DNA from 3 places in the Kitasatospora sp. NPDC001175 genome. Region 1 is predicted to be linked to each of the others. Evidence: riboswitches for the same ligand, from Rfam matches in the RefSeq annotation. Region 1 holds a riboswitch; each other region holds the start of a gene.
The links. A riboswitch is a leader RNA that binds a small molecule or an ion and turns the genes downstream of it on or off. The one in region 1 is predicted to bind cyclic di-AMP.
Positions count from the first base shown of each region.

Region 2: linked by a shared signal. The riboswitch ahead of ACWDAK_RS28465 (transglycosylase family protein) and the one ahead of ACWDAK_RS20060 (M23 family metallopeptidase) in region 1 are both predicted to bind cyclic di-AMP.
Region 3: linked by a shared signal. The riboswitch ahead of ACWDAK_RS14840 (transglycosylase family protein) and the one ahead of ACWDAK_RS20060 (M23 family metallopeptidase) in region 1 are both predicted to bind cyclic di-AMP.

Region 1 is NZ_JBSFJU010000026.1:24,511-26,700, reverse strand. It holds gene ACWDAK_RS20070 (alpha/beta fold hydrolase) at 1-255, opposite strand, end outside; gene ACWDAK_RS20065 (tautomerase family protein) at 455-658, shown strand; cyclic di-AMP (ydaO/yuaA leader) riboswitch at 828-984, shown strand; gene ACWDAK_RS20060 (M23 family metallopeptidase) at 996-1,874, shown strand; gene ACWDAK_RS20055 (hypothetical protein) at 1,983-2,190, opposite strand, start outside.
Region 2 is NZ_JBSFJU010000049.1:13,293-15,482, forward strand. It holds gene ACWDAK_RS28460 (sirohydrochlorin chelatase) at 1-537, shown strand, start outside; cyclic di-AMP (ydaO/yuaA leader) riboswitch at 1,060-1,232, shown strand; gene ACWDAK_RS28465 (transglycosylase family protein) at 1,217-2,190, shown strand, end outside.
Region 3 is NZ_JBSFJU010000016.1:119,988-122,177, reverse strand. It holds gene ACWDAK_RS14845 (cytochrome P450 family protein) at 1-470, shown strand, start outside; cyclic di-AMP (ydaO/yuaA leader) riboswitch at 785-965, shown strand; gene ACWDAK_RS14840 (transglycosylase family protein) at 970-1,815, shown strand; gene eno (phosphopyruvate hydratase) at 2,049-2,190, shown strand, end outside.

The sequences.
Region 1 (2,190 bases):
GTGCGCGACGGCGTCGGGCGAGTAGTCGTCCCAGGCGATCGAGGACTCGCCGAAGCCGCGCAGATCCATGGTGATCACCCGGTGGCCGGCCGCGACGAGCAGCGGCCGCAGGTACCGGTACGAGGCGCGGGAGTCGAGCATGCCGGGCAGCAGCACCACGGGGGCGCCGCCGGCGGTGGTGCCGCTGTCGTCGAACGCGATCCGGCCGCCGGGGACGTCGAGGAACCGGGTGTCGGGGTGCTGGGTGCCGGGCATGGTGAGCCTCCGCCGTTGTGTGGCTGCTTCCTGTAGCCCAAAAGCTATGGCTAATAGCTTTAGCCGTCAAGGGGTCTGCGGTGACTGCACTCGCGGACTCCGGTGGGGTGCTCGCCGCCCGGGGTCTTCCGGGCGTCGGTGCTCCGGGGTCGTGCGATACGGTGCGGCTGACCGCAGAACCCGAACCTGAGGGGCTGTCATGCCGTTCATCAACGTCAAGCAGCTGGCCGGCCGCACCGAGGAGCAGAAGGCCGAGATCGCCCGCGAGCTCACCGAGGCGTACGCCCGGGCGACCGGCGTGCAGCCGGAGAGCATCTGGGTGGCGATCGAGGAGGTGCCGCGCGAGAACTGGGCGATCGCCGGTGCGACCTTCGCCGAGCGGGACCGCCGGGCCCAGGGCTGATCCCCCTGGTGGATAACGGGCTGTCATGGGGCGAGCTGGTCAATAGTCACAAATCGCCCATTGCGCCTCAGGAGCCAAGGACTTCACTAGGCGTGCAGCTTGGAATCATGGCCTTCTCGGATTAACGTTTGATAACGCAGCGCGGTCGGCAACGCCGTACCCGAACGGCACCGTGCTGTCGCCCAATCCCCAAGATCTGCCCCGTGGGTGGGTCCGGGAGCCGGGGAACCACGTTCCTGGGGTGAATCGGGTGGGCCCGCCCACTCGTAGGAGACCTTCCTGCTCCGAACCCGTCAGCTAACCCGGTCGGCGCGAAGGAAGGAAAGGAGCGCGCCCGGTGGCGTCCTTGTCGCACAGCCCTGCCAACCTCGGGGTCGGCAGCGTCGGGGTCGGCACCCAGCTGCTCGACCTTCCGCCGGAACCGGCCGCCGACGCCGACGGTGCGGCCCGGCACCGGATGCCCCGCCAGTCGCGCAGCGGCTCGCTGCTCGGCGTGACCGCGATGGCCGCCGGACTCGGCGCCACCGGTTTCGCCACCGCAGGACCGGCCGCCGCGGCCACCGCCACCCAGCCGCCCGCTCCCGCGCCGGCGTTCTCCGTCCCCGACACGGCCTCGGACCACGTCCTGGCCGCCGACCCCGGACTCACCCTCACCGCCCGGATCCAGCAGCAGGCCGACGGAGAGCGCACCAGCACGGAGGAGGCCGCCCGGCTGGCCGCCGCCCAGGAGGCCGAGGCCAAGCGGGCCGTCCAGCAGGCCGAGGCCCAGGCCGCCGGGGAACGCGCCCGGCTCGGCACCCTCCGGCCGCCGGTCGACGGCTACACGCTCGCGACGCGGTTCGACCAGGCCGGTTCGCACTGGTCCCAGCCGCACACCGGCCTGGACTTCGCCGCTCGCACCGGCGCCCCGGTCACCGCCGTCGGCGCGGGCACCGTCACCGCGGCCGGCTGGTCCGGCGCGTACGGCTACCGGGTGGTCCAGACCCTGCCCGACGGCACCGAGATCTGGTACTGCCACCTCTCCGCCATCTCCGCCGTGTCCGGACAGGTCACCGCGGGCACCCAGCTCGGCCGGGTCGGCGCGACCGGGCACTCCCGCGGCGTCCTGCCGTCGGGCGTGCCCCTCGGCCCCCACGTCCACCTGGAGGTCCGCCCCGCCGGGGGCGCCCCGGTCGACCCGCTGGCCTGGTTCCACTCCCACGGCCTCCAGCCGTAACGGCCCTCGGCCGCCGGGCGCGCCCCGGCGGCCGGCCCGGCCGGGCCCGGTACACCCTGGTGCAGGGGCGCGGTGCGGCGGGTCGCCGGGCGTACGGCGGCCGGCCGGTCAGGCGTCCGTGCCCGCCAGGTACTCCTCGATCTCCGCCGTCTCCGGCTCGGGCGCCAGGTCCGCGAACTCCGCCACCAGCAGCTCGGGCAGCCCCGGTACCGTCCACTCCCCGCACAGCCGCAGCGCCTCCGCCGCCACCGCCGCCTCGAAGTCCTCGAAGTCACCGGCGAGTTCGTCGGGCATTGGCAGGCCCAGCGCGTTCCGC
Region 2 (2,190 bases), on a different contig from region 1:
CTGACCTCCCTGCACAAGCTCGCCGGCGAGACCGGGGCGACCGTCACCGATGTGCTCGGCCCGCACCCGCTGCTGGCCGAGGCGGTGCACGTACGGCTCTCCGAGGCCGGCCTGGCCCGCGCCGACCGGGCGCGCCTGTTCGCCATCACCACTGCGGCGGACGGCGTGGTCCTGACCACCGTCGGCGGCGAGGAGTCCGCCGCGGCGGCCGGGATCACCGGCGTACTGCTGGCCGCCCGGCTCGCGGTACCCGTGGTGGCCGCCGCCCTGGACGTGCCGGGTTCGGTCGCCGCCGCGGTCGAGCACCTGAAGGCCACCGGATCCCAGCGGCCGGCACTGGCCCCGCTGGTGATCGGCCCCGAGGCCGATCCCGAGCTGCTGGCCGCGGCAGCCGAGGAGACCGGCTGCCCGAGCGCGGCCCCGCTCGGCGCCTACCCGACCGTCGGTCAGCTGATCGCGTCCACCTACCTGGCCGCGCTCAACATCCCGGGCCCGGGCGAGGCCCCGGCCGTCGTCGCGGAGCAGCCCGCCGACTGAGCACCCGACAAGACCGTACGAGAGGCCCCCGCGAGGGGCCTCTCGGCGTTTCCGGGATCCCCAGGGGTCCGCGGCCCCGCTCGGCCCAGGTCGAGCGGGGTGCGGACCCCTGGAGCCGTGCGGCCGGAGTCGGATGGCGAATTGGCAAACCCCCGCGCGACATTTGCCGCATCGACTCGCAATTCGGACATTTGCCATCACCCTCTCCAGTGGGCCACATTGACCCGGACCCCACTCCCCATCAGGGCTTTTCAAAACCTTCACAACTGGTCGCCCCGACCCCCCGAAAATGCCGCGGCATCACCTGAAAGGAAGGCAGATTCCCACTCGGGCCGCATACCTGAAAGAGCCCCATCGGATTCCCTGGAAATGCCGGCGTGCATTCGATCTTGAGGAATCCGCGAATGGCCTGTGAGGGAACTCACAGGTGTTTGCGGATTCAACTTAAGTCTGCTTAACGTGCTCTCCGTTCGTTGACACACGGACCCAGCTCTTCCGGAACGCCGAGTCCTGCCGCCGGAGCAGCTGGCACCGCAGAACGCACCGACGGCAGGGGCGGGGGAACCAGGTAAGTCGCCCGAGAGCCGGCCAGTATTCGGCCGGTTCCGGGCTAGGGGTGAAGCCGTGCGCAGCACGGCCGGGCAACTCCAGCCCGAATCCGACAGCTCACCTCGCAGGCGTGGGAGAGGAACGCACCTTCATGCTGCCCATCAACGCCAACAAGCGTGCTCGCCGTCTGATCGCCGCCACGGGTGTGGTCGGTCTCGGCCTGTCGATCCCCGCCCTCGCTGCCTCCGGTGCCTCCGCCGCTTCCGTCTCCACCTGGGACAAGGTCGCCCAGTGCGAGAGTGGCGGCAACTGGAGCATCAACACCGGCAACGGCTTCTACGGTGGCCTGCAGTTCACCGCCTCCACCTGGGCCGCCTTCGGTGGCACCCAGTACGCCCCGCAGGCCAACCTGGCGACCAAGGCGCAGCAGATCGCCATCGCCGAGAAGGTCCTCGCCTCGCAGGGCCCCGGCGCCTGGCCGGTCTGCTCGGTCAAGGCCGGTCTGACCAAGGACAGCGCTCCTGCCCAGGTCGACACCTCCGCGCCGGCCGCTGCCCCGGCTCCCGCCGCCCCGGCTACCCCGGCTCCGGCCGCCACGCCGAAGAGCGCCCCGGCCGCCGCCCCGCAGGCCGCGAGCGGCGCCAAGTACACCGTGGTGGCGGGCGACTGGCTGTCGTCCATCGCGACCAAGAACAATGTCGATGGCGGCTGGCAGAAGCTGTACGACCTCAACAAGTCGGTGCTGCCCCAGGGTCCGGACATGATCTTCCCCGGCCAGCAACTGGCGCTCGGCAGCACCTCGGCCGCCGCTCCGAAGCAGGACACCCAGAAGCCGGCCGCCAAGCCGAGCAGCTCCAGCACCCCGGCTCCGGCGCCGGCTCCGGCCAAGCCCGCCACCCCGGCTCCGGCCGCGACCGCGACCGGCAGCAAGGCCGCCGCGGTCAACTTCGCGCTCTCCAAGGTCGGCCAGGCCTACGTCTACGGCGGCAGCAGCGACGGCGGCTGGGACTGCTCCGGTCTGACCCAGGCCGCCTACCGCCAGGCCGGCATCTCGCTGCCGCGCGTCGCCGCCGACCAGGCCGACGTCACCACCAAGGTGTCGCT
Region 3 (2,190 bases), on a different contig from region 1:
TGCGCAACCCGGGGCAGCGCGCGCTGCTGCAGGAGTCCGTGGCACGCGGCGAGAAGGAGCTGCTGGCCACCGGGGTGGAGGAACTGCTGCGCTACGACGGGCCGGTGGAGCTGGCCACCTGGCGGTTCGCGACCAGTCCGCTGACCATCGGCGGGGTGGAGATCCCGGTCGGCGACCCGGTGCTGGTGGTGCTGGCGGCCGCGGACCGCGACCCGGCCAGGTTCGCCGCGCAGAACACGCTCGATCTGGCCCGGAAGGACAACCCGCACCTGGGTTTCGGCCACGGAATCCACTACTGCATCGGCGCTCCGCTGGCCCGGCTGGAAGGCCAGATCGCGCTGGCGACCCTGCTGACCCGGCTGCCCGACCTGACCCTTGCCGCCGAAGGCGCCGAACTGCGCTGGCGCGGCGGTCTGATCATGCGTGGCCTGCGCGAACTCCCGGTTTCCTTTACCGCGCGACAGGGCTGATCTTCCCCGTAATCCAGAAGTCATTCTCGGGATTTCGGTGAGATGTGCCACATGGTCCGCGCCGCCTTCCGGACACCCGGCGAACCGGGCGTGTCGAGCTGACGGCGTGTCGGGCTTGTCCCCGTTTGTCGATCTCTGAATGCGCATCAAACCGGACAAAGTCACATCGTTTGTGGGCGCATATAAACACAGCGTAATTCTCGTGTGATGTACGGGATATGAGCTTGTGATTGGTGTGACGGTATGCGTAGTCTCCGATGAGTTCGCAGCTGCGAACCCCGTTGCGTGGAACGCCAAACCTTGCCCATCACGCCTCGGGACACCGACCAGAACCCTTGGGCAAGGGCGGGGGACCCAGGTTTCGTCGCCGTTCCCACGGCTTGGGGTGAAGCCGCGTCGGCAGGGCAGGAAGCGTTCCTGTCCCGCTCGCCGCGGCCGGGCCAACCTCCCGGTCCGAACCCGACAGCTCACCTCGCAGGCGTGCGGAGAGGACACCTTCATGCTGTTCACCGGTTCGGGCCGTCATCGTCGCAAGACCCAGGCCGAGAAGGCCATCGCCGCTGCCGGTGTGGCCGGCGTCGGTCTAGCGCTGCCGCTGCTCACCGCCACCGGCGCACACGCCGCCTCCGTGTCGGCCTGGGACAAGGTCGCCGACTGCGAGAGCGGCGGCGACTGGAGCATCAACACCGGCAATGGCTTCTACGGCGGACTCCAGTTCACCTCCAGCACCTGGAAGGCCTACGGCGGCGGCCAGTACGCGGGCCAGGCCAACCAGGCGAGCAAGGGCCAGCAGATCGCGATCGCCGAGAAGGTCCTCGCCTCGCAGGGTCCCGGCGCCTGGCCGGTCTGCTCCGTCAAGGCAGGTCTGTCCAGGGGCGGTTCGGCCGCCGACGTGGACACCAGCAGCCACACCCGCAGCTCCGGCTCGGGCTCCTCGGGCAGCAAGAGCAGCACCAAGAGCTACAAGAGCCAGTCCTCCCAGGACTCTTCGCGCACGGTTGCCACTCCGTCCTTCCCGGGCAAGGCCGGTTACGACGCCGAGTCGGGCAAGTACTGGTACCAGAAGAGCGGCGGCTGGTACTGGACCAGCCACCAGAGCATCTACGAGCAGTTCGCGGGCGGCGCCGCCGAGAAGGCCCCGGCGCAGAGCCCGGTGTCCGCCGCGGCCACCACGCAGAGCGCCGCCACCGGCGACTACACCGTCAAGGAGGGTGACACCCTGTCGGGCATCGCCCAGGCCCAGCACCTCTCCGGTGGCTGGCAGCACCTCTACGACGTCAACCGCGCCACCATCGGCGGCAACGCCAACCTGATCCTCCCCGGTCAGGTGCTCAAGCTGGGCTGACCCCAGGTGGCATGAGGGGCCGTTTCCGCCGCGTCGCGGAAACGGCCCCACTTGTCGCGCTTGTGGTCATTCAGGTGAACTACCGGCTGGTAGAGCGGCCACACGCTGAGACGGAGCCAAGGGCAGCGTGGCCCGGAGGCCCGGTGCGGTTAGGCTCTGGTCGTAACGACTCCGCAATCGTCCGCAGACTGCACCCCCTGTCCGTAGGACCTGCTTCCGCTAGGAGATGCCTCGTGCCGTCCATTGATGTCGTCGTAGCCCGTGAGATTCTCGACTCGCGCGGCAACCCCACGGTCGAGGTCGAGGTCGGCCTCGACGACGGCAGCACCGGTCGTGCCGCTGTCCCGTCCGGCGCCTCCACCGGCGCCTTCGAGG